2 regions of the Cohnella suwonensis genome follow, and region 1 is predicted to be linked to the other one. Evidence: a T-box and tRNA genes for the amino acid it is inferred to sense, from the RefSeq annotation. Region 1 holds a T-box; the other holds one or more tRNA genes.

Region 1 (11,629 bases):
CGCGTGTCCATGAGCGTGAAAGCGACGAAAGAAGTCGGCAGGCTGGAAGACGCCGATCGCATTTTGGCGTTCCTGAAGGAACGTCCGGGCGGGGCGATGCCCTACTCCGACCAGACGAGCGCGGAGGATATCCAGCGCCGGTTCCAGCTTAGCAAGTCCGCTTTCAAGAGAGCGCTCGGCAAGCTGATGAAAGAAGGGCGGATCCGGCAGGAAGGCAACTGGACGCGTCTGATCGAGTCCGGAAGCGCGGAAGAAGCCGGAGATCGGCCGCAGTAACGACGTTTCAGATCGAGTGGGAATTGGGGAGAACGACATGCGTACCTATCGGCAGTTCGCGGCCGTCTACGATCGCTTGATGGAAGAAATGCCTTATTCCGAATGGATGAATTTCGCCAGGAAATGCTTCGACCGGTACGGCATGCCGAAGACGATCGTCGATCTCGGCTGCGGAACCGGCAATCTCGCGATTCCGCTCGCCCGTTCGGGCTTCGGCGTCTTCGGCATCGACATCTCTTCGGAGATGCTTTCCGTCGCCCGAAGCAAGTGGGACGAGCCGTCCGCGAGAGGCGGGTATCGCGACGAGCCGGGCACGATTCGCTGGCTGCAGCAGGATATGAGGGATTGGGATTTGCCCCAGCCGGCGGACGCGGTCATCTGTTTCTGCGACTGCTTGAACTACTTGACGGAGAGGCGGGACGTGACGGCGGCCATCCGCGCGACCTACGAAGGGTTGGAGCCGGGCGGATTGTTTCTGTTCGACGTCCATTCGCCGAAGCAGTTGGAGCGGTATGCCGAGGAGCAACCGTTCGTATACGACGAGAGAGACGTCGCGTATTTGTGGACGTGCGACTACGACCCGGATCGGACGGAGATCGAACATTCGCTCACGTTCTTCATCCAAGAGCAGGCTACGTCCGAAAGCGGCACCGGATCGTTGTACAGCAGATTCGAAGAGTCCCATGTCCAACGGGCGTACGATCCGGATTGGATCGCGGAGCAATTGGCGGAGACGGGGTTCGAGCTGCTTCACCGCGTTGCCGACTTTACGTGGGACGCGCCGACGGCCGAATCGGAACGCTTGTTCTTCGTCGCCCGCAAGCCGAAATAATATAGCCGGGTTTCCGGCGATAGAAGGGCCGTTATCGAAGTCTTCGCGAGACTTCGATGGCGGCCTTTTGGCATTTCCGTTATTTCGCGGCGCCTCGCGAGCTTGCGCGGCAGAGCTTGCGCGGCAACTTGACATCGTTCGCGCGGATGGCTATAATCATGGCATACTTTGGCTGAGAAGAGGAGCAGTAGTCGCTGCGGCGTCACCCAGAGAGCCGGCGGAAGGTGCAAGCCGGTTGACGCATACGACGAACTCGCCTCGGAGCTACCGGGCCGAACGGATTTTTCGCGCAAGCGGAATCATCCTTCAAGCCGGGCGTTACCTCTCGTTACGGGGTTAGAGTGGGCGGCGATCCAAGCAGGACGTCCGTCAACTAGGGTGGTACCACGGGAATCCGAACTCTCGTCCCTAGCGATAACGCTAGCGGCGGGAGTTTTTTTGTTGGTTTTTTCTGGATGGATAGCATGCGACAATCGAACTTAAGGGAGTTATCGACCATGTCTCACGACAACGCGAACGGCTACCAGCCGTCGAAGATCGAACCGAAATGGCAGAAGATTTGGGACGAGAGCAAGACGTTCCGCACGACCGAAGACGCGGGCAAACCGAAGTTTTACGCGCTCGACATGTTCCCATATCCGTCCGGGGCGGGCTTGCACGTCGGCCATCCGGAAGGTTATACGGCAACCGATATCGTAAGCCGCTACAAGCGGATGAAAGGCTTTAACGTGCTTCATCCGATGGGATGGGACGCTTTCGGCTTGCCGGCCGAGCAGTATGCGTTGCAAACCGGACGGCACCCGCGGGAAATCACGTTCGAGAACATCGACAACTTCCGCCGCCAGATCAAGTCGCTCGGCTTCTCGTACGATTGGGAAAGGGAGTTCAGCACGACGGACCCGGACTATTACAAGTGGACGCAATGGATTTTCATTCAGTTGTACAAAAAAGGCTTGGCCTACGTCGCCGAAGTGCCCGTGAACTGGTGCCCGGCTCTCGGAACGGTGCTCGCGAACGAGGAAGTCATCGACGGGCTCAGCGAACGCGGCGGCCATCCGGTCATCCGCAAGCCGATGCGCCAATGGATGCTCAAGATTACCGAGTACGCCGAAAGACTGCTCGAAGATCTGGAAGAGCTGGACTGGTCGGAAAGCATCAAGGATATGCAGCGCAACTGGATCGGCAAATCGTCCGGAGCCGAAGTCGCGTTCGCGATCGACGGCCACGACGCCGCGCTGAAGGTGTTCACGACGCGTCCCGATACGCTGTTCGGCGCGACGTATTGCGTTCTGGCGCCCGAGCACGAGCTCGTCGGCGCGATCGCTTCCGCGGAGCAGCGGGCGGCGGTCGAAGCTTACGTCGAGCAAGCCGCGCGCAAGAGCGACCTGGAGCGCACCGACCTCGCGAAGGATAAGAGCGGCGTGTTCACGGGAGCATACGCGATCAACCCGGTGAACGGCAAGAAGGTGCCGATATGGATCGCCGATTACGTGCTCGGCGGTTACGGCACGGGCGCCATCATGGCCGTACCTGGCCACGACGAGCGCGACTGGGAGTTCGCGAAGAAATTCGGACTGCCGATCTTGGAGGTCGTCGAGGGCGGCGACGTCGAAGCGGCCGCTTATACGGGCGACGGCAAGCTGGTCAACTCGGACTTCCTGAACGGCCTCGGCACGAAGGAAGCGATCGCCGCGATGATCGAGCGCCTCGAGAAGATCGGCAAGGGCAAAGGCAAAGTGACTTACCGTCTGCGCGACTGGCTGTTCAGCCGCCAACGTTACTGGGGCGAGCCGATTCCGGTGCTTCATTACGAGGACGGCACGATGGACACGGTCGCCGAAGAGGATCTTCCGCTTCTGCTGCCGGACGTGGACGCGATCCAGCCTTCCGGCACCGGCGAATCTCCGCTGGCGAACGTGACGGAATGGGTGAACGTCGTCGATCCGCGCAACGGCAAAAAAGCGCGCCGCGAGACGAACACGATGCCGCAATGGGCCGGCAGCTGCTGGTACTACTTGCGCTTCATCGATCCGAAGAACGCGGACGCGATCTGCTCGCCGGAGAAGCAGAAGGAATGGTTGCCGGTCGACTTGTACATCGGCGGCGCGGAGCATGCGGTATTGCACTTGCTGTACGCGCGGTTCTGGCATAAGGTGCTGTACGACATCGGCGTCGTGAACACGAAGGAGCCGTTCCACAAGCTCGTGAACCAAGGCATGATTCTTGGCACGAACAACGAGAAAATGTCCAAATCCCGCGGCAACGTCATCAACCCGGACGATATCGTCGGCGAGTTCGGCGCGGATACGTTACGCTTGTACGAGATGTTCATGGGGCCGTTGGAAGCGACGAAGCCTTGGAACACGAACGGCGTCGAAGGCGTGTTCAAGTTCCTGGCCCGCGTATGGAGGCTTTTCGTGAACGAGGAGACCGGCGAATTGAACGCCAAAATCCAGGACGTACCCGGAGACGAAGCATTCCGCCGCACTTGGCACAAGAGCCTCAAGAAAGTCGGCGACGACTACGAGGGCTTGCGCTTCAATACTTCGATCAGCCAATTGATGATTTTCGTTAACGAAGCGTACAAGACGGAAACGTTGCCGAAGCAAGCGATGAGCGATTTCGTGCAGATGATTTCGCCGCTCGCGCCGCATATCGCGGAAGAGCTGTGGGAAAAGCTCGGCAATGAGGCCGGTTCGCTGTCATACGCCGTTTGGCCCGCGTTCGACGTCGCGCTGACGGTCGATTCCGAAGTGGAAATCGTCGTTCAAGTGAACGGCAAAATCGCCGATCGCCTGAACGTTCCGGCCGATCTCGACGAAGCGGGCATGCAAGCGCTGGCGAACGAGTCGGAGAAGGTCAAGGAACTGCTCGCCGGCAAAACGGTGCGCAAAGTGATCGCCGTCAAAGGCAAGCTCGTCAACATTGTCGCGAACTGATCGGGACATCGGAATAACTGGCATCACTAGCGTAGTTACTATCAAGAATCTTATACACACCCACCATGCGCGTGAAGCACACGCCGCTAATCCCCTTTGCGGGGATTGGCGGCTTTTTGTTTTCATTTTGAACTTGGAAGAGGGGATGAGATGTCGTTCGAAAAGGCGTATGCGATATTGATAGAGGAGCAGTTGCGAAATGCTTCCGGGCAGCGTTTGGCGATGTTAAACAAAAATCGCGAAGGCACGAAAAAGTTGCTAGAGGTCGTCATATGGCCGGCTTTACAGTCGTTCGAAGGGATCGTGCTGGAGCACGAAATGGTGGGTTCGAATGGCGCGAAGATGTACATCGACGTCTACTACGAGCCGATAGCGATCGCCTTCGAATCGGACGGTTTCGTCACGCACGCCGAGTTGATCACGAGGGACCGCTTCGACTTCGAGAAGACGAAAATACGCTCGGTCGCGCTAGGGTGGATGACGTATTATCCATTCAGCCGCGACCAATTGGACAAGCAGCCCGACATGTGCAGGCGCGCGTTCTACGAGATCGTCGGACAACGCATGAGCATTCGCGGCAGCCGGTTCATGGAGGAGCTATCCGTGTACGAGCGGGAGGTGGTTCGGTATGCAGTTCGTTTACGACGTCCATTTAAGCTCGATGACGTGAAATACTGCTTAGGTTGCAAATACGACTTGGCGAAGCGGGTGACATCGCAACTTCTCGATAAGAAACTCATTGTTTCGCTGGGAAGCGGAAAGAACAGACTTCATTCTTTCGAAGTGACGCCGGTCGCAAAGGAATTGTTACTTCAAAGAAGTTAGTTTTGGAGGTGGGAGTCTGTAGTCAGGTGAAACCGAATTGCGAGGAGGGAGCGGGGTTGTTGTGAGTCTGTAGTCAGGTGAAACCGAATTGCGAGGAGGGAGTGGGGAGGTTGTTAGGCTGTAGTCAGGTGAAACCATATTGCGAGGAGGGAGTGGGGAGGTTGTGAGTCTGTAGTCAGGTGAAACCGAATTAAACAACAAAGAGGCGGCCAGAGACCGCCTTTAGTACAAAAGTTCCGTCCCCCTAAGTCCGCTCCCTCGGAAATAGTGAGGAGTCGACCCGGTCGAGGTCTTCGGCGAATTTCTCGTGGGTCGTGTACAGAACTTGGAGGAACGCGCCGCGGGTCGACTTGCGCAGCGATTCGAGCGCCGCGGCGGTGATGCCGCCGGGTACGGACACTTTCGCTTGGAGCTCGCCGGGAGAACAGGGGAGCTCGAGCATGAGCCTGGCGGTGCCGAGCATCATTTCGCAAGCCAGAGCGGATGCGGTTTCCCGTTCGATGCCCGTCGACATGACGCTGGCGTCGATGAATTGCTCGAGAAGGTAGGCCATGAAAGCCGGTCCGCAGCTGGACAGGTCGGAGGCCACGCGTACTTCTTCCTCTTGGATGACGATCGGTCGGCTGATCGAGGAGAACAGCTGCCATAACGCGGATTTATCTGTCTCCGACAGACGGGTGCCCCACATGAACAAGGAAGCGCCGCTGCCGATCGCGTTCACGACGCTCGGGACGATTTTGGCCACTTTGCACGGTAACAGCTCTTCCAATGAGGAGATGCGGACCGGGCTCGTAATGGATATGACGATTTGTTCGGGTTTCAAGACGCTAGAGATTTCGTCGAGCACCCTTCGGAAGTCCATCGGTTTCACGCACAAAAACAAATAATCGGCTCCTTGGGCCGCCTCGACGTTGGACAGGGCGGCTCGCAGGCCGGGAAATTGATCCGCGAGAAGACTCGCCTTGCTGGAAGTGCGGGAGCTAACGGTGATCTGGTCGGGCCGCAGGGCGCCCGCGCGAACGAACGCTCCCACTAACAGGCTTCCCATACTGCCGGCGCCGATAAAGCCGATCTTCATCCTTTGTCCCTCCCGAAGGCGTATTACTTACACCCATTGTATGTACGAAAGCTTGGCTGTCATGACGCATTTTTACAATTGAATCCATCTAAAAGGAGTCGATTCGACGCGATGAAAGAAAGAACGATGCATCCGAGCCGGTTTATTTCTCTATTCATTATGCTGCTCGCGCTCGGTTTGCTTGTGTATGCATACATAAAAGGCCAATCCCGTACGGACGTTCCGGGTTGGAAACCCGCGAACGGCGAGCTGGCGAACGCGCTTGACGCCTTATCTTCGCCCGAGGAGGGCAGATCGCTTTATTCGCGCGACACGGACGCGTCTGCCCCTTCCCGAGAGGCATCGAAAGCGAGCCCTGCCGCAAGCAAGCAACCGAACGCAACCGTCCCCTCCGGGCAGCCTCGGGAAGAGCCCCCTTCGACTACCGCTCAACCGTCGGCGACCGGCCAAGCGCCGCCGGCAAGCGCGGACAACGGTACCGGCTTGCTGAACTTGAACGCGGCGTCTCAAGCGCAACTGGAAAGCTTGCCGGGTATCGGACCCTCCAAAGCGAAAGCCATCATAGACTATCGCGAGAAGAGAGGAGAATTCCGAAACGTCGAGGAGTTACGTGACATAAAAGGCATAGGTCCGAAAATATACGAGAAAGTCGCGCAACGAGTAACGGTCGAATAATCCGACTAAACTACTATGATTATGACTTCAAATATGAGAGAATAGGTTGGTAGCTATTATTTTCCTATATCGGGAGGTTCCTTGCATGAGTAACGAGTATTCCTTGGAAACGCTTGCCGTCCATGGCGGGCAACAAATCGACCCCACGACGATGTCTCGCGCCGTACCGATTTACCAAACGACTTCCTACGGTTTCCGCGATACCGATCATGCCGCGAACTTGTTCGCGCTGAAGGAATTCGGCAATATTTATACCCGCATCATGAATCCGACGTCCGACGTGTTCGAGCAGCGGGTCGCCGCGCTCGAAGGCGGAGCAGCCGCTCTTGCGGTCAGTTCCGGACAAGCGGCTATTACATACTCGATTCTTAACATCGCGGGAGCGGGCGACGAGATCGTGTCCTCCGCCAGCCTGTACGGAGGCACGTACAACCTGTTCGCCATTACCCTGCCTAAGCTCGGCATCAACGTGAAGTTCGTCGATCCGTCGAATCCGGAGAACTTCCGCGCGGCGATCACGCCGAAGACGAAAGCGGTGTTCGCCGAGACGATCGGCAACCCGAAAGGCGACATTTTAGATATCGCCGCGGTTGCCTCGATCGCGCACGAGAACGGCATTCCGCTGATCATCGACAGTACGTTCGCGACGCCTCTGCTGTGCCGCCCTCTTGAACATGGCGCGGATATCGTGCTTCACTCCGCGACGAAGTTCATCGGCGGACATGGCACTTCCATCGGCGGCATCGTCGTCGACGGAGGCAAGTTCGATTGGAAGGCAAGCGGCAAGTTCCCGGGTCTTACCGAGCCGGATCCGAGCTACCACGGCGTCGTCTATGCGGATGCGGTCGGTCCGGTTGCCTATATTATCAAAATGCGGGTACAATTGCTGCGCGACATGGGTTCCGCGCTTGCGCCGTTCAACTCCTTCATGTTTCTGCAAGGGCTCGAGACGCTACACCTTCGGATGGAGCGACATAGCAGCAACGCCCTCGCCGTCGCGAAGTTCCTGGAAACCCACTCCGCCGTCGAATGGGTCAGCTACGCCGGGTTGGAAAGCCACCCGTCCTACGAGCTCGGACAAAGGTACTTGCCTAACGGCCAAGGCGCGATCTTGACGTTCGGTATTAAAGGCGGCGTCGAAGCGGGCAAGAAGGTCATTAACAACGTGAAGCTGTTCTCGCACCTCGCGAACGTAGGCGATTCCAAATCGCTGATCATTCACCCTGCGAGCACGACTCACCAACAGCTGAGCGAGGATGAACAAGTCGCGGCGGGCGTGCAACCGGGCATGATCCGGTTGTCGGTCGGCACGGAAGGCATCAAAGACATTTTGAAAGACTTGGATCAAGCGCTGGCGGCGAGCCAGCAGTAAGCGGCTTTAAGGCCTGACCGGAGGGAACGGAAGATGACGGTTCTTCGCAAGGACTGGGATACGTATTTCATGGATATCGCCTTTATGGTGTCGACGAGGTCCAGATGTCCGAGAAGGCATGTCGGCACGGTGCTCGTTCAAGGGAAAAAGCTGCTCGGCACGGCTTACAACGGGGCCCCCATGGGGGTTCAGGATTGTTCCGAGGCCGGATGCATGATGGTGGAGGAATTCGAACCGGCGCCCGCGGGCGCGAAGGACGGCGGCATGATCAAGAAGCAGCGTTGCATCCGGACGATTCACGCCGAGCAGAACCTGCTCTTGTTCACGGACCGCGTCGACAGGGAAGGATCGGTCGTGTACGTAACGGACCAGCCATGCTGGACCTGCGCGAACATGCTCGCGAATAGCGGCATATCCGAAATCGTGTACTATCGGCCATATCCGAAGGATTACGGCAAAGTCGCGGCGCTCATGGAACAGAGAGGACTGCTGTTCAGGCAGCTATCCAACTACGTTCCGCCGGCGGATACGGAAGTCCAAGACGGCTCTTAACGTCATACGGCAAGCAAGAGGAAGAACCTCTTCGCCGGGCAATCGCCCGGGGAAGAGGTTTTTTTCGTTCTCGAGGGCAAACGAAAGGAGGCGGAAGCGATAGACCGGAGACCGTTAGTCGCCGTCGCGAGCTGTTGGATTGCCGGAACGGCGGTGCCTTCTTTGTGGCAAGGGTCATTAGCCTACTTTGCCCTATTGGCCTTGTTATTGATCCTGTCAGGGCTTGCCGTCTCTCGTTCGGCAAGTCCGAGATTGGTTTTGCTGTGCGGCGTCGCGGCGGCATTGGCGTTCGGGGAGCGATTGGCGATCGACGCCCGGGACGGTATCGGCGAGAACGCCGCCGCCTCGATGCAACTTGCCGATGGCGGCGGACGGTCTACCTTAGCCGATCTTAAGGAAACGATCGTCATGAAAGGGACGATTCTCTCTCCGGCGGAGGTAGACGGGGATCTGGCGTCTTTCCGGTTGCGGGCGGCGCTATCGAATGCTGGCGTCGCTAAATCCGAGACGGTCATCGTTCGGGTCAAGCTGGCCAAGCAAGAGGAGCAGAAGATCGCGTCGGCTTGGCGAAGAGGCGACGTCGTATCGGTTAGCGGGACGATGACGCGACCGGGAACGGCGGGGAATTTCGGCGATTTCGATTACCGGGATTACTTGATGCGGCAAGGCATCAAGCGACAGATGAACGCCAAAGGAGCGGATGCCGTCGCCGTGACGGGATCGGATATTGCTTGGCGGTATCGGCCGGGGCGCCTGCTTGACGACTTCCGCGACCGGATCGGCGCCGTCATGGACGGGCTATATCCCGGCGGAGACGCCGGCTATATGAAGGGACTCGTCGTCGGCCTTCGGTCCGATCTCGATCCTGAACAATACGACGGCTTCGCCAAGCTCGGCTTGACGCACGTGCTGGCGATCTCCGGCTTGCACGTCGGCGTCATCGTGTATTTGCTGCTGCAAGGAGGAGCCCTGTTAAGACTGACCCGGGAAAAGGCGCTCGGCGTCGCGATCGCGGCGATGCCGGTCTACATGCTCGTAACGGGCGCTTCTCCGTCGGCGGTTCGCGCTTGCTTGATGGCGATGATCGCCCTATGGCTCGCGCGCCGAAACGCGCTCAAGGACGGCCTGCATCTGCTGATGGCCGCGGCGATGGCGATGCTCGTTTGGAAACCGAGCTATATCGAAGACGTGAGCTTCCAACTGTCCTTCCTCGTGACCGCCGGATTGATCCTGTTCGCGCCGACGATGACGTCCGCGTTGCCGATATCGCGGCCATGGCTCCGTGGTCCCGTCGCCGTCGCGCTCACCGCCCAAATCGTTTCTTTTCCCGTGACCGTTTACTATTTTCACGCGGTGCATTTGCTGTCTCTTCCGGCGAATTTCGTTCTCGTGCCGTTTATCAGTTTCGTCGTCATGCCTCTCGGCATGGCTTCCGTCGTACTCGGAGGAATATGGCTTCCGCTGGGCATCATTCCGGCGAAGCTCGCGACGCTCGGCAACGGGCTGACTTTCGCGATCGTCGATGGGTTGAATCGTATCGATGGCTTGCGAACGGCGTGGCCGCAGCCTTCGCTGCTCTGGGTCGCCTCCGCGTACGCGTTAATGGGAACCGGCACCTGGATCGTCCAGCGCGCAAAGAAACGATCGGAGGAGCGGGAATGGTGGCGGAGTCGACTCGCGGAAGGCGCAACGGAGGAAAACACGGTTCCGCTGCCTACGATCGACCCCTCGGCGGAAAAGCCGAAGAGGCGAAAGGCGATGTTGTCGTTCCTTGCCTACTCGTGCGCCGTCGCTTGCTGGCTGACCTGGGGCGTTCAGCCGGATCGGTTAGAGAGTCGGGCGACCGTATCGTTCCTGAACGTCGGACAAGGGGATGCCATACTGATCCGGACCGGCACCGGCAAAACGATCATGGTAGATGCCGGAGGTACGGTGAATTTCCGTAAGCCGGGCGAAGAGTGGCGCATTCGTTCGGACCCTTACGAGGTAGGCCGGAAACTGCTCGTCCCGTTGCTGCAGAGAAGAGGAATCGGACGCCTCGACGCGCTCGTGCTCACTCATCTGGACGCCGACCACATCGGCGGCGCCAAAGCGGTACTAGAGAACGTATCGGTCGGCTCTCTGTTTTATAACGGTACGATCAAAGATTCGCCCCAAGCGCTTGAGTTGTTCCGGTTGGCGGAGAAGAAACGTATACCGAGTTACGCCGTCCATGCGCCGATGACGTGGGAACCCGACCGATCGACGGCGATACGCGTGCTTTATCCGAGCGAGGAGCAGTCGGGTCATGGAGCCGCGGCAATCGAAAATAACCAAAACGAACGGAGCGTCACGTTGCTAATGACGATATTCGGCAGGACGTTTCTGCTGACCGGGGATTTGGAGGCAGACGGGGAGAGGGAAGTCGTCGAGGCGGAACTCGAGAGCGGCGACGGGAATAGAGAGCCGATCGACGTGCTGAAAGCGGGTCATCACGGCAGCCGGACGTCGAGCACGCCGCAATGGCTAGCGTATTGGCAGCCTCGGGAGACGGTTATTTCGGTCGGCGCGACGAATACGTACGGCCACCCTAACGGGGAAGTGCTCGAGCGCATAGAGTCGATGGGCAGCCGAATATGGAGAACGGACCTGAACGGAGAGATCCGGTATCGGATCTCACCGGACGGTGCGATGGAACGCAGGATGCTCGTAGCGGGGGATTGACTTCATCGTTCCAACATAAAACAATGTCCCTATTCGTCCGTTTTTGCTAGACTGAAAGTAGAAGCAACGCAAATACCTTAATTTCCCTCCGGGGAAGCGCAACCTTCCGAAGGACGATAACGTCTGTGAAGGTGCAGGGGAGGAGGATCTTCTGTGGTGGAGCCGGCTCTGATCAAAGCCGCACAAGCGGGCGACCGGGAAGCTCTCGTATCGCTACTCCGCGAAATTGAGAACCAAGTTTACCGGACCGCTTATTATTTGTTGAACAACGAACAGGACGCGTTGGACGCATCCCAGGACGCGCTCATTCGCATTTACACGAAAATCGGATCTTACGAGGAGAAGGCCCAGTTCCGCACTTGGGTGCAAAGGATCGT
Region 2 (11,629 bases), on a different contig from region 1:
GAAAGCGACGGAATCGGATCAGAGCAAGCCGGTTACGATGACCGTCCAATACCCTAAATCCGATAATACCGTGGCCATTACGATTACCGATGAGGCAATCAAACGTTTCACCGAGAAATATCCGAATGTAACGATTAAGAAGAACGATTGGCAGTACGCGCCCAATGAAATCGGCATCAAAATGGCTGCGAAGCAGGCGCCATCCTTCTATTCTACTTTCGCGACGGAAGGCAAGACGCTGCTCGAGAAGGGATGGGCCACGGACCTGACGCCATTCTTGGCAAACTATGAGCACGCAACCGATTTCAATGAAACGCTCACAGCGCCGTTTACCTTTAACGGGAAGCTTTACGCCATCCCGCGCGATGCCTATATCATGACCGTAATGATCAACAAGAAGCTGTTCGAAGCGAAGAACGTTCCTCTTCCTTCGCTGGACTGGACATGGGATGAATTCTATGAAGCGGCTAAAGCGACCGCAGACCCGGCGAAAGGTATCGCGGGCTTCGCCATTATGGCCAAAGGCAACGAGGGCGGCTGGAATTGGACCAACTTCCTGTATCAAGCAAGCGGCGAAGCTGAAACCATTGCGGACGGCAAAGTGAAGTCGGCGTTCAATTCGGAAGCTGGGGTTAAAGCAATGGAATTCTTGAAGAAGTTAAGATGGGAAGCAAAGGCGATGCCGCAAAATTGGGCGCTGAACTATGGCGATACGTATAACCTCTTCAAACAAGGCCGCGCGGCTATCGTCCTGGGTAATACCGTCGAGGATGCCGTGAATAACGGCGGGATGAACAAGGATGATATTATTCTCATGCCGATGCCTTCGATGGAAAAGGGCGGGGAACATGTTGGCGTATTGGGAGGCAACTACACCATTATCAATCCTCAGGAAACGCCTGAAGTGCAGCGAGCGGCCTTTAACTTCGTAACGAACGATCTGTTCGGAGACAGCGGACTGGAAGCGCTGCGAACGGACCTTGCGAGCAGAAAGTCCAAGGGTCAAGTGAAGCTCCCGAAAGTCGCCGAATATTGGAAGTCGGATTCCGATTACGGCATGAAGGTGCAGGCGGTATATGGAGAGTTCCCCGAGGTCGTATACAAATACGATCCGCGGGTGTCGGAGCTGGCGAAGGGCGCTCCCGAGCCGGCCTATAACGGCCAAGATTATTACGCGGCTATCACGAATGTCATGCAAGAGGTGTTCACCGATAAGAACGCCAACGTTAAAGAACTGCTTGACGCTGCCGCACAGAAGTTCGACAACGAGGTCCTTTCGAAGGTGAAAATCGAATAGAAAAGGAAAGGGGCTGCCGTGACCTTGGGCAGCCTCGACGATTGACCAAAATCGAAAAGCGATGATGCAGAATGAATACTCTGCATCATCGCTTTTTCATATTAAAACTGATTTAGCCTCTATTCGTTCTTACCGGCCTTCCGGTGTCAGCAGCCGGATCGTGAGCACGGCGCGGGAATCCGGGTCCAGGTCGATCTTCATCCAGCCTCCGGCGACTTTGGCCGTCAGCACGTTCGTCATGCCGTCTATCGGGATGCCGAGCAGCTTGGCGGCGTCGGCGCCGTCCATGCCGAGCTTCAGTCCGCGAATGTTCGTCTTCGCCGTCTCCGCATACACTTCGACGTAAACGACGGCGAACGCTTCGTCGAAGCCGACCGACAGGCCATCGTATTCCCAGATGACGATCGTGCGGTCGTCGCCGGGCAGCGGATAAGTCTCGATCGGCAAACCGTATTTCTTGACGATCGTTTTGTCCGAATCGCCGAGCTTGACGTTCGCGAGCGAAGGCGCTTTCGGATTATACGTTGACTCCTTCGCCGAATCGGCCTTCGGCGGGGGCGAGTCGAGCTTGGAAGCTTCTGCGGCGTCCGACGGATCGCTTTCTTCTTCGTCGGACGTTCCCGCTTGGCCGCCGGCCGGAGCGGACGGATCCGGGCTAGCTTCCGGCGCCGAGGACAAAGGAGCGGGATCCCCGAATCGGTCGGGCGCGGCATCGCCGTCGGCGGGTCCGGCGATTGGCATATCCGTGTGGACCGCCGTCTCCAGGTTCGTCGGCGGTATAGAAGAGACGGCATCGGGAGGCGTGGCGCTACACGATACTAGAGCGGCGGACAGCAGCAGGACGGCGCCGAGTTTCAGTCGAATCGCCGCGTGATTTGTCATGTCCACCCCTCCTCCATGTATTCATTATATGTATTAAGACATGACAAATCATGGAAAAGTTTCGTCGGCGGAGCGATTTTTCTCGAAATGCTTCTTTTGTCGCACGAGGTCGTCGTTTGTCGCGGAAATCGCGGGACTAAAGTCATGAAACGGGCTTGCGAATAAGACCGAATTGGCTAGCGGTTCCAACTAACCCCGATGTTGCGCGAGCGAAAAGGATATGGTACGTTAAACGGAAAAGAATTCGGGTGGAGGGGATATCATGGACATCCTGAAAGAACGCATATTGAAGGAAGCGAGCGTCATCAACGCCGGGGTGTTGAAGTTGGATTCTCTCCTCAACCACGGCGTGGATCCGCAATTGACGATGGAAATGGGCAAGGAATTCGCCGCGAGATTCTCGGGAGAGAACATCACGAAAGTAATCACGGTGGAATCGTCCGGCATTCCCGTCGCGTTCGCGACGGCGCTCGTGCTGGGCGTGCCTCTCGTGTTCGCCCGCAGGAAGAAGACGCTTCTCGGGGAGCCCGACGCTTATTGCGAACGGGTACCGTCTTTCACGAAAGGCATCGTGACGGATTTGATCGTCTCCCGCCACTTGCTCAGCGCGGACGACTCTGTCCTGTTCATCGACGATATCATCGCCAACGGCGACGCCGCGCGCGGCTTGATCCGGATCATCGAACAATCCGGCGCCAAGCTGAAGGGCATCGGCATCGTGCTGGAGAAATCGTTCCAGGCGGGCGGGCGTACGCTTCGCGATCTGGGTTACCGGGTAGAGACGCTCGTGCGGATCCAATCGCTGGACGACAACACGATCACGTTCGCGGACGAGTAGAAAACCGCGCATATCCTTTCCCAATCGCTTTTTCATATCGTATAATAGTATTTAATCTGCATATGGGGAGGCGAACGGCAGATGGAAAACAGTAACCGGGAGCAATGGTCCCAGGATTTCTTACTGAACAAGCTGGAACAGGCGAAAGTCCATTTCGAGCGTACGATCGATAGCAAGCATACGGAGTTCGACGACCTATACCCTTATATGATCGAGCATCCGCAATTTTTCTGGTATAAACGCTACGTCGCATGGTCCGAATTGCTGACGATCGTTAAGCTGTGCGAAGAGCTCGGCATTCCATGGACGGAACGATTCGCGACCCATCAATCGGAGTACGTGAACAACAGAGTCATGTCCAGCAAGGTACTGGATTACTGGTACGAGACGAACGATACGAGAGAGCACGTCGGCTAACGTTTCCGCCTTGCATGCGCAATACCTATAAGCGAACGAGAAGGAACCCGCATGGACGACCGTCCGGCGGGTTTCTCCTTGAAGGAAGGAGGACGAGTCTCCTATGGTGATTAAGGAAGAACAATTGGACCGCTACCGGCAAGACGGCACGAAAGTCAGAATCGTTCGGGACGCGCTCGAGCTGAACGATGTCATGGGCATCGTCGTCGCGTGGGACGACGAGTACGTGCTCATCCGCAGGCAAAATCGCAAAGTCGTCAAAATCAAAAGGAGCTACGACATGCAACCGGTGACCGAAGAGAGACGGTGGCAGCAGCCGGAGTAGCGTCGGACGTTGCCGAACATTTTACTAATATTATTGTTGACGATGGTTGTCCGAGATGATATGATATATTTCGTTGTCGCGCTTTGATTCTCACTGAGCGGCAAGGAGTATGCGGTCGTGGCGGAATTGGCAGACGCGCTAGATTCAGGTTCTAGTGGTGTAACAGCCGTGGAGGTTCGAGTCCTCTCGACCGCACCATACTTACAAACCCAGGAAGCCTTGCTAAGCAAGGCTTCTTTTCTTTTTATGTTCACGGTTGGCGATAGGTGATCGGCAGGAAGTCATATCCCGAAATATGAGCCCAATAAGGTCGCTCCATTCCGTTAGCGCGCCAACAAAGGTGATTTTCGGCGAATAAGATCTCTAGCTTCCGTTAAGAAGTTCGAAATGCGAGCGAGGGAGCGTTTCGACAAAACGCCTTCAACGCCCAGAGGACTCCGAAGGCGTTTTTTCTTATCAACCGCCACGGTAGTAGAGTTCTATATCGTCGGAATAACGAAAGAGAAGGTCTTAATATTGAAAGCGATAACTCAATTGGATTCAGTACAATATAATCAGGGGTACTTGCGCCACTCATGGGGAGCATGATCTCGCAAGAGAAGTACGAGGCGATTCACAAGGAATTATCCTCCATCCGCGAATGATTTACCGCTTGTGATATAATTCTTGAATACTATCGGCGAAGGGAGAACGATATCGGAATGCGCAGGATCAAACCCTTTATAAACTCTCTTCGCTTCAAGTTTTTTGCCGCCGTATTCGTCATCTTCGTGCCGCTCGTCACCGTTCTGATTATCAACAATTACTATTCCGCGAAGGTCGTTCGTAACCAAGTCGCGCAATCGAACAAAAATATGCTCAGTCTGTATATGGGCCAGATCGATCAGAAATTGCAAGAGATCGACAAGTATTTGACCCATAAGTCGGAAAGCGATCTGGACTTGCTCGATTTGGAATTCCCAAGATCATTGGACGAAGATAGGTACAATCTGGCGAAGATCGGGTTATTCTATAAGCTGAGAGACGAGGCGGGTTATTATCCGATACTCGACTCGTTCTTCGTATACTCCGAGCCTAATCACGATATCATGCTCACTTACAGTTCGTTAGACACCTACCAATCCCGCGAGGGAGTCAGGCAAGAAATGCTGCAAATGATCGAACAGCATAAGAATACGATCGATTACTCGCGATGGCACGTCTGGCACGGCGACAGCGATTACTATGTATTTCATCTGATCAAAACGGGCAATGTTTATTTAGGAGCATGGCTCAATAGCAAAAATTTGATGGTGCCGCTCAACCTGATCGATCTCGGAAAATCCGGCGCGGCGCTGCTTACGACGGACAAATTCGAGCCGATCAGCCATTCGGATCTGATTCGGGACCATAAAATCGATCTGAATTTCCCGGCGGAATCTTACTCGATCTCGGGTAACGGAAACAATCCTTATCTTGTCATGGGCGAGCCTTCCGCCAAAGGCGACTTTAATCTGGTCGCCGTGGTTCCCGACAGCACGATTCTGGAGAGGTTACCTTTTCTGCAGCGAATTTCTTCCATCGTATCGATCGCGGCCGTAATATTTCTACTCCTATTTGTCTTTATGATGAGGATGGTATTCCTGAACCCCGTCAAGCGGATCGTCGTCGCGATGCGCAGGCTGCGGGATGGCAATTGGTACTCCAGACTGGAGCAGACCCGGACTTCGACGGAGTTCGAGATCGTGAACGAAACGTTTAATCGCATGATCGCTGAAATCCATGATCTGAAAATTAACGTATACGAGGAAAAGCTGAATCACCAGCGTGCGGAGTTAAGGCGTCTGCAGCTGCAGATCAATCCGCATTTTTTCCTGAATTCGCTTAATATCATATACAATTTGGCTACCGTCAAGGATTTCGCCATCATTCAGGAAATGACCAAGTGTCTGGTTAACTATTTCCGGTTCATGTTCCGCAGTAATTCCTATTTCATTCCGCTTCGGGACGAATTAGACCACACATCGAATTATTTGAGGATTCAGCAGCTTCGTTTCCCGGATATATTCCAATACCGCGTCGAACAGCCCGAGGAGTTGCTGGATACGGAGGTGCCCCCTCTCATCGTTCAGACGATGGTGGAAAATGCGATAAAATACGCCGTGAACATGGACGAACGGATCCGGATTACGGTCGAAGTAGGCACGGAGAAATCGGGGAGTTCATCCTATATCGTCATTTATATTCGCGATACGGGTCCCGGTTATCCGGAAGAGGTCTTGCAGAGGTTGGAATCGGATGCGGAGTATGCCAACGAGAACGGCGAGCAGATCGGAATATGGAACGCGAGGCGTAGACTGCGTTTGCTGTATGAAAATCGGGCGACCATCGAGTTCTTCAACGAATCCGGCCAAGGCGCGGTCGTTCGGATTCGTCTACCTTTAACGTGAGGTGACGAGAATGTATCAAGCGTTGATCGTCGATGATGAAGTCCATGCGGTGAGAGGATTGCAGGCAGGCGTCCAATGGGAGCGCCTGAATATCGATGCCGTCCATACGGCGCATAGCTTGAAGCAGGCCCAGGAGATATTCGAGTGCCATCCGGTTCATCTGATGGTGTGCGATATCGAAATGCCTCAAGGGACGGGATTGGAATTGGCGGCTTGGGCTAAGGAGCATTATCCACAGACGGAAACGATTTTCCTCACTTGCCATTCGGATTTCAGCTTCGCGAAGCAGGCTATCCAATTGAACAGCTTCGATTATCTGCTCAAGCCGGTGGACTACTCGGAGCTCGAGACCGTAATCGAGAAGGCTCTGGACAAAATGAAAAAGGAAAGCGAGCTTCGTTCCTTCGAGGACACTCACCATCATTACCGCAAACTGTGGGAATCGCATAAGCCGGTCGTAGCCGAGCGGTTCTGGCAGGACCTTATCGAGCAGAAAATTCCTTCCGCCCCGGAGCCGATCCGCGAGCATATGCGGAAGGCCGGGCTTTCTTATCCTGAGACGACTCGTTTTCTGCCGATCTACACGCGCGTTCAAAGATGGTATAAGGAGTTGTCCGACCGGGACGAGCGCATTATGGAATATGCCCTTCGCAATGCATTCGAGGAAAGCTTAAAGCAAATGTCCGGCGCCGCGGTCATTCCGGTTCAGAACGGCTCCTTGCTTACCGTATTGCCCCTTGATCATCCGCTCGACAAGGATGAACAATCCGAGCTCAAGAGAGGATGCGATTCCTTCATTCGGAGCTGCAACCAGTATTTTTATTGCGACATCTGCTGCTATCTCGGCAATCCTGTGCAGCTTCACGAGATGGTCGGGATGCTGCGTTCCCTTCAGCGTCTCGATGAGAACAATGTGACCAAGATCAACCGAGTGTTTACGTTAGGCGACTTCAATAAGTACGCTTCCCCGGTTAAGCCGGCCGCTTTCGGCGATTGGGCGGAGTGGATGAAGCAAGGTGCCCGCGAGAAGCTGGCGAAACAGGTGACGTGTTATTTAGATTCGTGGAAGGAAAAGGAAGGGATCGTCGATTCGCAAACGGTTCATACCTTTTATCAGGATTTTCTGCAAATGATATTCTTCGTCTTGCAATCCAAAGGCTTGCAGGCTAACCATGTGTTCGCGCACAATCTGCTGACCGATAAGCCCAAGTCTGTGCTTAGATCCGTCGATACGCTGCAGGAATGGGTGGGATACGTGCTAGAAGTGGCGATGAACCATATCCATTCTACGGAAGAGAACATGTCCGTCGTGGAGAGAATCAAACGGTTCATCTCCGAACAGATCGGCAAGCAGGACCTCACGCGCGAAGAAATCGCGAATCATGTATTCCTGAATCCGGACTATCTTTCGCGGGTATTCAAGAAAGAAACGGGAATGTCCATCTCGGACTATCTTCAGACGAGACGAATCGAGTATGCCAAACATCTGCTTGCGAACACCAACCAATCCGTTAGCGATATAGCCGTCGCTTCCGGTTATTCCAATCTTTCTTACTTTTCCACCTTGTTCAAGAAGTCAACCGGCTTTAATCCTATCGACTATCGAAGACGAACTCATGCCTAATCGTGAATCAGCCAATTCGGAGCCAATTCGGCGTTATCCGGATTGGCTTTTTATATTCCATCACGTAGACGAAGTCGGAATATCGCAAGTCGGAAGTCGTTTTAGTGGTAAGCGCCCAAGACCCCCATCCCTTACAATGAACCTATATCCGCTAGGAAAGAAGGGAACAACCCATGACTCGGACAGGATGGCAGGGCACATTAAAAAAGCTGAAGCGATACCGGGCATTGTTTCTAATGGTATTGCCGGGAATGGCTTATCTGATCATGAATAATTACATGCCGATGTTCGGCGTAATCATTGCGTTCAAGGATATCAATTACGCCAAAGGAATTCTCGGCAGCGATTGGATCGGATTCAAGAATTTCGAGTATTTGTTCAAGACGGCGGACGCCTTCACCATAACCCGAAACACCTTGCTCTATAACGGATCGTTCATCGTCATCAATACGGTAGCGGCCATTGGGATCGCGATTCTGCTTAATGAAGTGAAGAAAAAGTTCGCGGCCCGTTTTTATCAAAGCATCATTCTTCTGCCATTCTTGATTTCCATGGTTATCGTAGGTTACCTGGTCCTCTCGATGCTGAGCTCGGAGAGCGGCTTCATCAACAAGAACGTACTTCCCATGTTTAGAATGGAGCCGATCTCGTGGTATTTTGAACCGAAGTTCTGGCCTTACATTTTGACGCTCGTGCAAACTTGGAAATATACCGGTTATTTGTGCGTGATCTTCCTCGCCGCGATTATCGGGATCGATAACGAATATTACGAGGCCGCGACCATCGACGGCGCGAGCAAGTGGCGTCAGATCCGCAACATTACGATTCCGTTAATTGCCCCGACGATCACGATCATGACGTTGCTGGCGATCGGCCGTATTTTCTATTCCGATTTCGGCTTGTTCTATCAAGTACCGTTGAACTCCGGACCGCTACAGCCAACCACGGATGTCATCGATACTTACGTCTATCGCGGTCTTATGACTCTGGGCGATATCGGAATGTCCTCCGCTGCCGGATTATACCAGTCATTGGTCGGATTTATCCTCGTTCTGTTATCCAACTACGTCGTCAGTCGCCGCAATCGGGAAAACGCCTTGTTCTAAGCCGATAGGAGGTCATCTGCCATGAAAAACAATCAAATGAACCAGGCTGCCATCCATGCGGTGTTTCTAATCCTGACCGTCGCCTGTCTGTTCCCGTTCTTGCTGCTCTTCATGTCGTCGATTACGTCGGAGAGCGCCATTGTCCTGGACGGATATTCGCTCTTCCCAAGCGAGTTCAGTCTTGAAGCTTATTCCTACCTCTGGACCCAGAGAGGAGCAATGTTCAGTTCCTACGGCATTACGATCAGCATCACCGTCATCGGCACGTTCGTCGGGCTGCTGATCAGCGCATTGCTTGCTTATCCCTTGTCCCGCCATGACATGCCTTTGCGCGGCATCCTTTCCTTCCTCGTATTTTTCACGCTTCTGTTCAATGGCGGCTTGGTGCCGACTTACCTGATTTACACGGAAGTGTTCCATATGAAGAACACGCTTATGGGTCTCATTATTCCCGGACTGCTCACTAACGGATTTTTTATCCTGCTTATCCGGACTTTCTTCAGCAACTCGATTCCGGTTCAAATCATCGAGTCCGCTTACATCGACGGAGCATCGGAATTCAAAATCTTCTATCGGATGGTGCTTCCGCTGTCCCTTCCGATTCTTGCCACAATCGGCCTTATGCTGACGATCAACTATTGGAACGATTGGTTCAACGGTTTGATCTACGTAACGGAGCCTAGACTATTCAGCATCCAGAACCTGCTCAACCGGATGCTGTCCAACATTCAGTTCCTCCAGCAAAACAACATGGGGGGCAACAGTTCGCAAACGGCTGCCAATCTGCCCATGAACTCCGTGCGAATGGCAATGGCTGTCGTAGGTATCGTCCCGCTCGTCTGTATTTATCCGTTCTTCCAGAAATACTTTGTCAAAGGGCTCACGATCGGGGCCGTCAAAGGTTAGGCCATATCTGGACTTCCGTCCGGTTGGTATAGAATAAGAACAAACATTATTTAGGGGGAACACACATGCCAAGCAATTCTAAGGCCGTAATGCTTCTGCTCTCCGTCGTGCTTGTATTGTCTACGTTGCTTTCCGCTTGCGGTAATTCGAACGACGCGAAAGGCAACTCTACCGAGAAGCCAAGCGGCAGCGAAGCTGCTTCAACCGCTTCGGGCGCCGCGAACAACGACAAAGAGCTCGAGCTATTCGTTGCATTTCTGGCAATCGGAAATATGAAAGAAGTAGATCTTATTCAGGAAGAAATCAGCAAAATCACGAAAGCCAAAATCAATGCGACCGTCAAGCTGATGCCGATCGACGTCGGCGCTTGGACGCAGCAAGTAAACCTGTTGCTCGCGGGCAACGAGAATTTGGATTTGCTAGTATCGTCTTCTTTCTTCAATTATAGCTCTCAAGTGGCCAAGGGACAGCTGCTTCCGCTCGACGAGCTTGTGGAGAAGTACGCGCCGACCGTCAAGGATACGATGGAGCCGGCTATCTTTAACGCCACCAAAATCGGCGGCAAAATGTACGGCGTGCCGAGCGTTCGGGATACCGCGGCGGATGAAGGCTTTATCGCCAGAAAAGATTTGATGGACAAGTACAACCTGAATTTCGACAACGTCAAAACGTTCGCGGATATCGAACCGATCCTCAAGACGATCAAAGACAACGAGCCGGGCATATATCCATTGGTGCAACGCGCGCAGACTTTGGCCGTCGCCTCCGAGATCATTCGCAATTTCGTTGACCCGTTAAGCGACTCGAACGGGGTCCTGCTTACGGATAACCAGGATTTGAAAGTCGTTAATCTTTATGAGCAACAGATTTACAAGGATGCGCTGAAGCTGGCCAGAAAATGGTATCAAGCCGGCTATATTATGCCGGACTCCGCAACGACGCAGGAAACGAACAACAGCCTAGTCAAAGCCGGGAAAGGATTCGGATACTTCTCCAATATGAAGCCGGGCTTCGAACAGCAGGAATCGAATCTTCAAGGACATGAAATGATTGCCGTCCGATTGACCAAGCCGCTTTCCACTTCGGATGCGGGTACGGGATTCATGCTTTCGATTCCGAAAAATACCCAAGATGCGGATCGCGCGGCTCAACTGCTGAACCTGATGTATACCGACAAGGACATCGTCAATTTGCTCGATAACGGCATCGAAGGCAAACACTACGTGTCTGCTGGCGACAATCTGATTAAAGTTCCCGAAGGCGGCAGCAACTACGGCTTCAACCAATGGCAAGTGGGTAACAACTCTCTGGCCAAAGTGTGGGAAGGCACGCCTGCCGATATTTGGGAGCAGACGAAGGCGTTCAATAAATCGGCCGTTTTCTCCAAAGCGCTCGGTTTCACGTTCGATGCGTCTCCTGTGAAGACCGAAGTGGCTGCGGTTACTAACGTAAACAATCAATATAAGGCAGGCATTGAGTCCGGCACCATCGATTCTTCCAAACTGGATGAGTACGTGAGCAAGCTGAAGACGGCGGGTCTCGATAAGATCATCGCCGAGAAGCAAAAACAGCTGGATGCATGGGCGAAAGAGAACGGCGTGCAGTAAATCATAACCGATCGAGAGCCTGAATGGTTCCCTTCTTCGAAACCCTGTTTCGGGGGAGGGAATTTTTTAGCCCGCGATGAAAGGAAGGAATCCCATGAAAAGTAAAACGAAGCCGGAACAGATCATCCGATATGTAAGCAATGATAAGGGACCGGTGTTGGGCTATTCGGAAGCTTCCGGAGTCAACACTCTTAAGGT

What was found. The T-box of region 1 lies ahead of leuS (leucine--tRNA ligase). A T-box ahead of a tRNA ligase gene usually reads a tRNA of that ligase, here a tRNA-Leu.
Region 2: it encodes a tRNA-Leu, which carries the amino acid that the T-box ahead of leuS (leucine--tRNA ligase) is inferred to sense. The anticodon was not compared.

Annotation. Positions count from the first base shown of each region.
Region 1 covers NZ_JBHSMH010000111.1:19,552-31,180, reverse strand. The annotation lists gene ACFPPD_RS23450 (CvfB family protein) at 1-276, shown strand, start outside; gene ACFPPD_RS23445 (class I SAM-dependent DNA methyltransferase) at 314-1,108, shown strand; T-box leader at 1,274-1,521, shown strand; gene leuS (leucine--tRNA ligase) at 1,606-4,047, shown strand; gene ACFPPD_RS23435 (hypothetical protein) at 4,198-4,872, shown strand; gene comER (late competence protein ComER) at 5,117-5,950, opposite strand; gene ACFPPD_RS23425 (ComEA family DNA-binding protein) at 6,062-6,625, shown strand; gene ACFPPD_RS23420 (homocysteine synthase) at 6,711-7,997, shown strand; gene ACFPPD_RS23415 (deoxycytidylate deaminase) at 8,031-8,549, shown strand; gene ACFPPD_RS23410 (ComEC/Rec2 family competence protein) at 8,712-11,252, shown strand; gene ACFPPD_RS23405 (RNA polymerase sigma factor) at 11,406-11,629, shown strand, end outside.
Region 2 covers NZ_JBHSMH010000049.1:57,670-69,298, forward strand. The annotation lists gene ACFPPD_RS15125 (ABC transporter substrate-binding protein) at 1-1,297, shown strand, start outside; gene ACFPPD_RS15130 (hypothetical protein) at 1,427-2,179, opposite strand; gene ACFPPD_RS15135 (xanthine phosphoribosyltransferase) at 2,442-3,017, shown strand; gene ACFPPD_RS15140 (hypothetical protein) at 3,099-3,434, shown strand; gene ACFPPD_RS15145 (hypothetical protein) at 3,541-3,759, shown strand; tRNA gene ACFPPD_RS15150 (tRNA-Leu) at 3,871-3,957, shown strand; gene ACFPPD_RS15155 (sensor histidine kinase) at 4,461-6,188, shown strand; gene ACFPPD_RS15160 (response regulator transcription factor) at 6,199-7,812, shown strand; gene ACFPPD_RS15165 (ABC transporter permease) at 7,986-8,918, shown strand; gene ACFPPD_RS15170 (carbohydrate ABC transporter permease) at 8,940-9,824, shown strand; gene ACFPPD_RS15175 (ABC transporter substrate-binding protein) at 9,890-11,431, shown strand; gene ACFPPD_RS15180 (glycoside hydrolase family 3 protein) at 11,526-11,629, shown strand, end outside.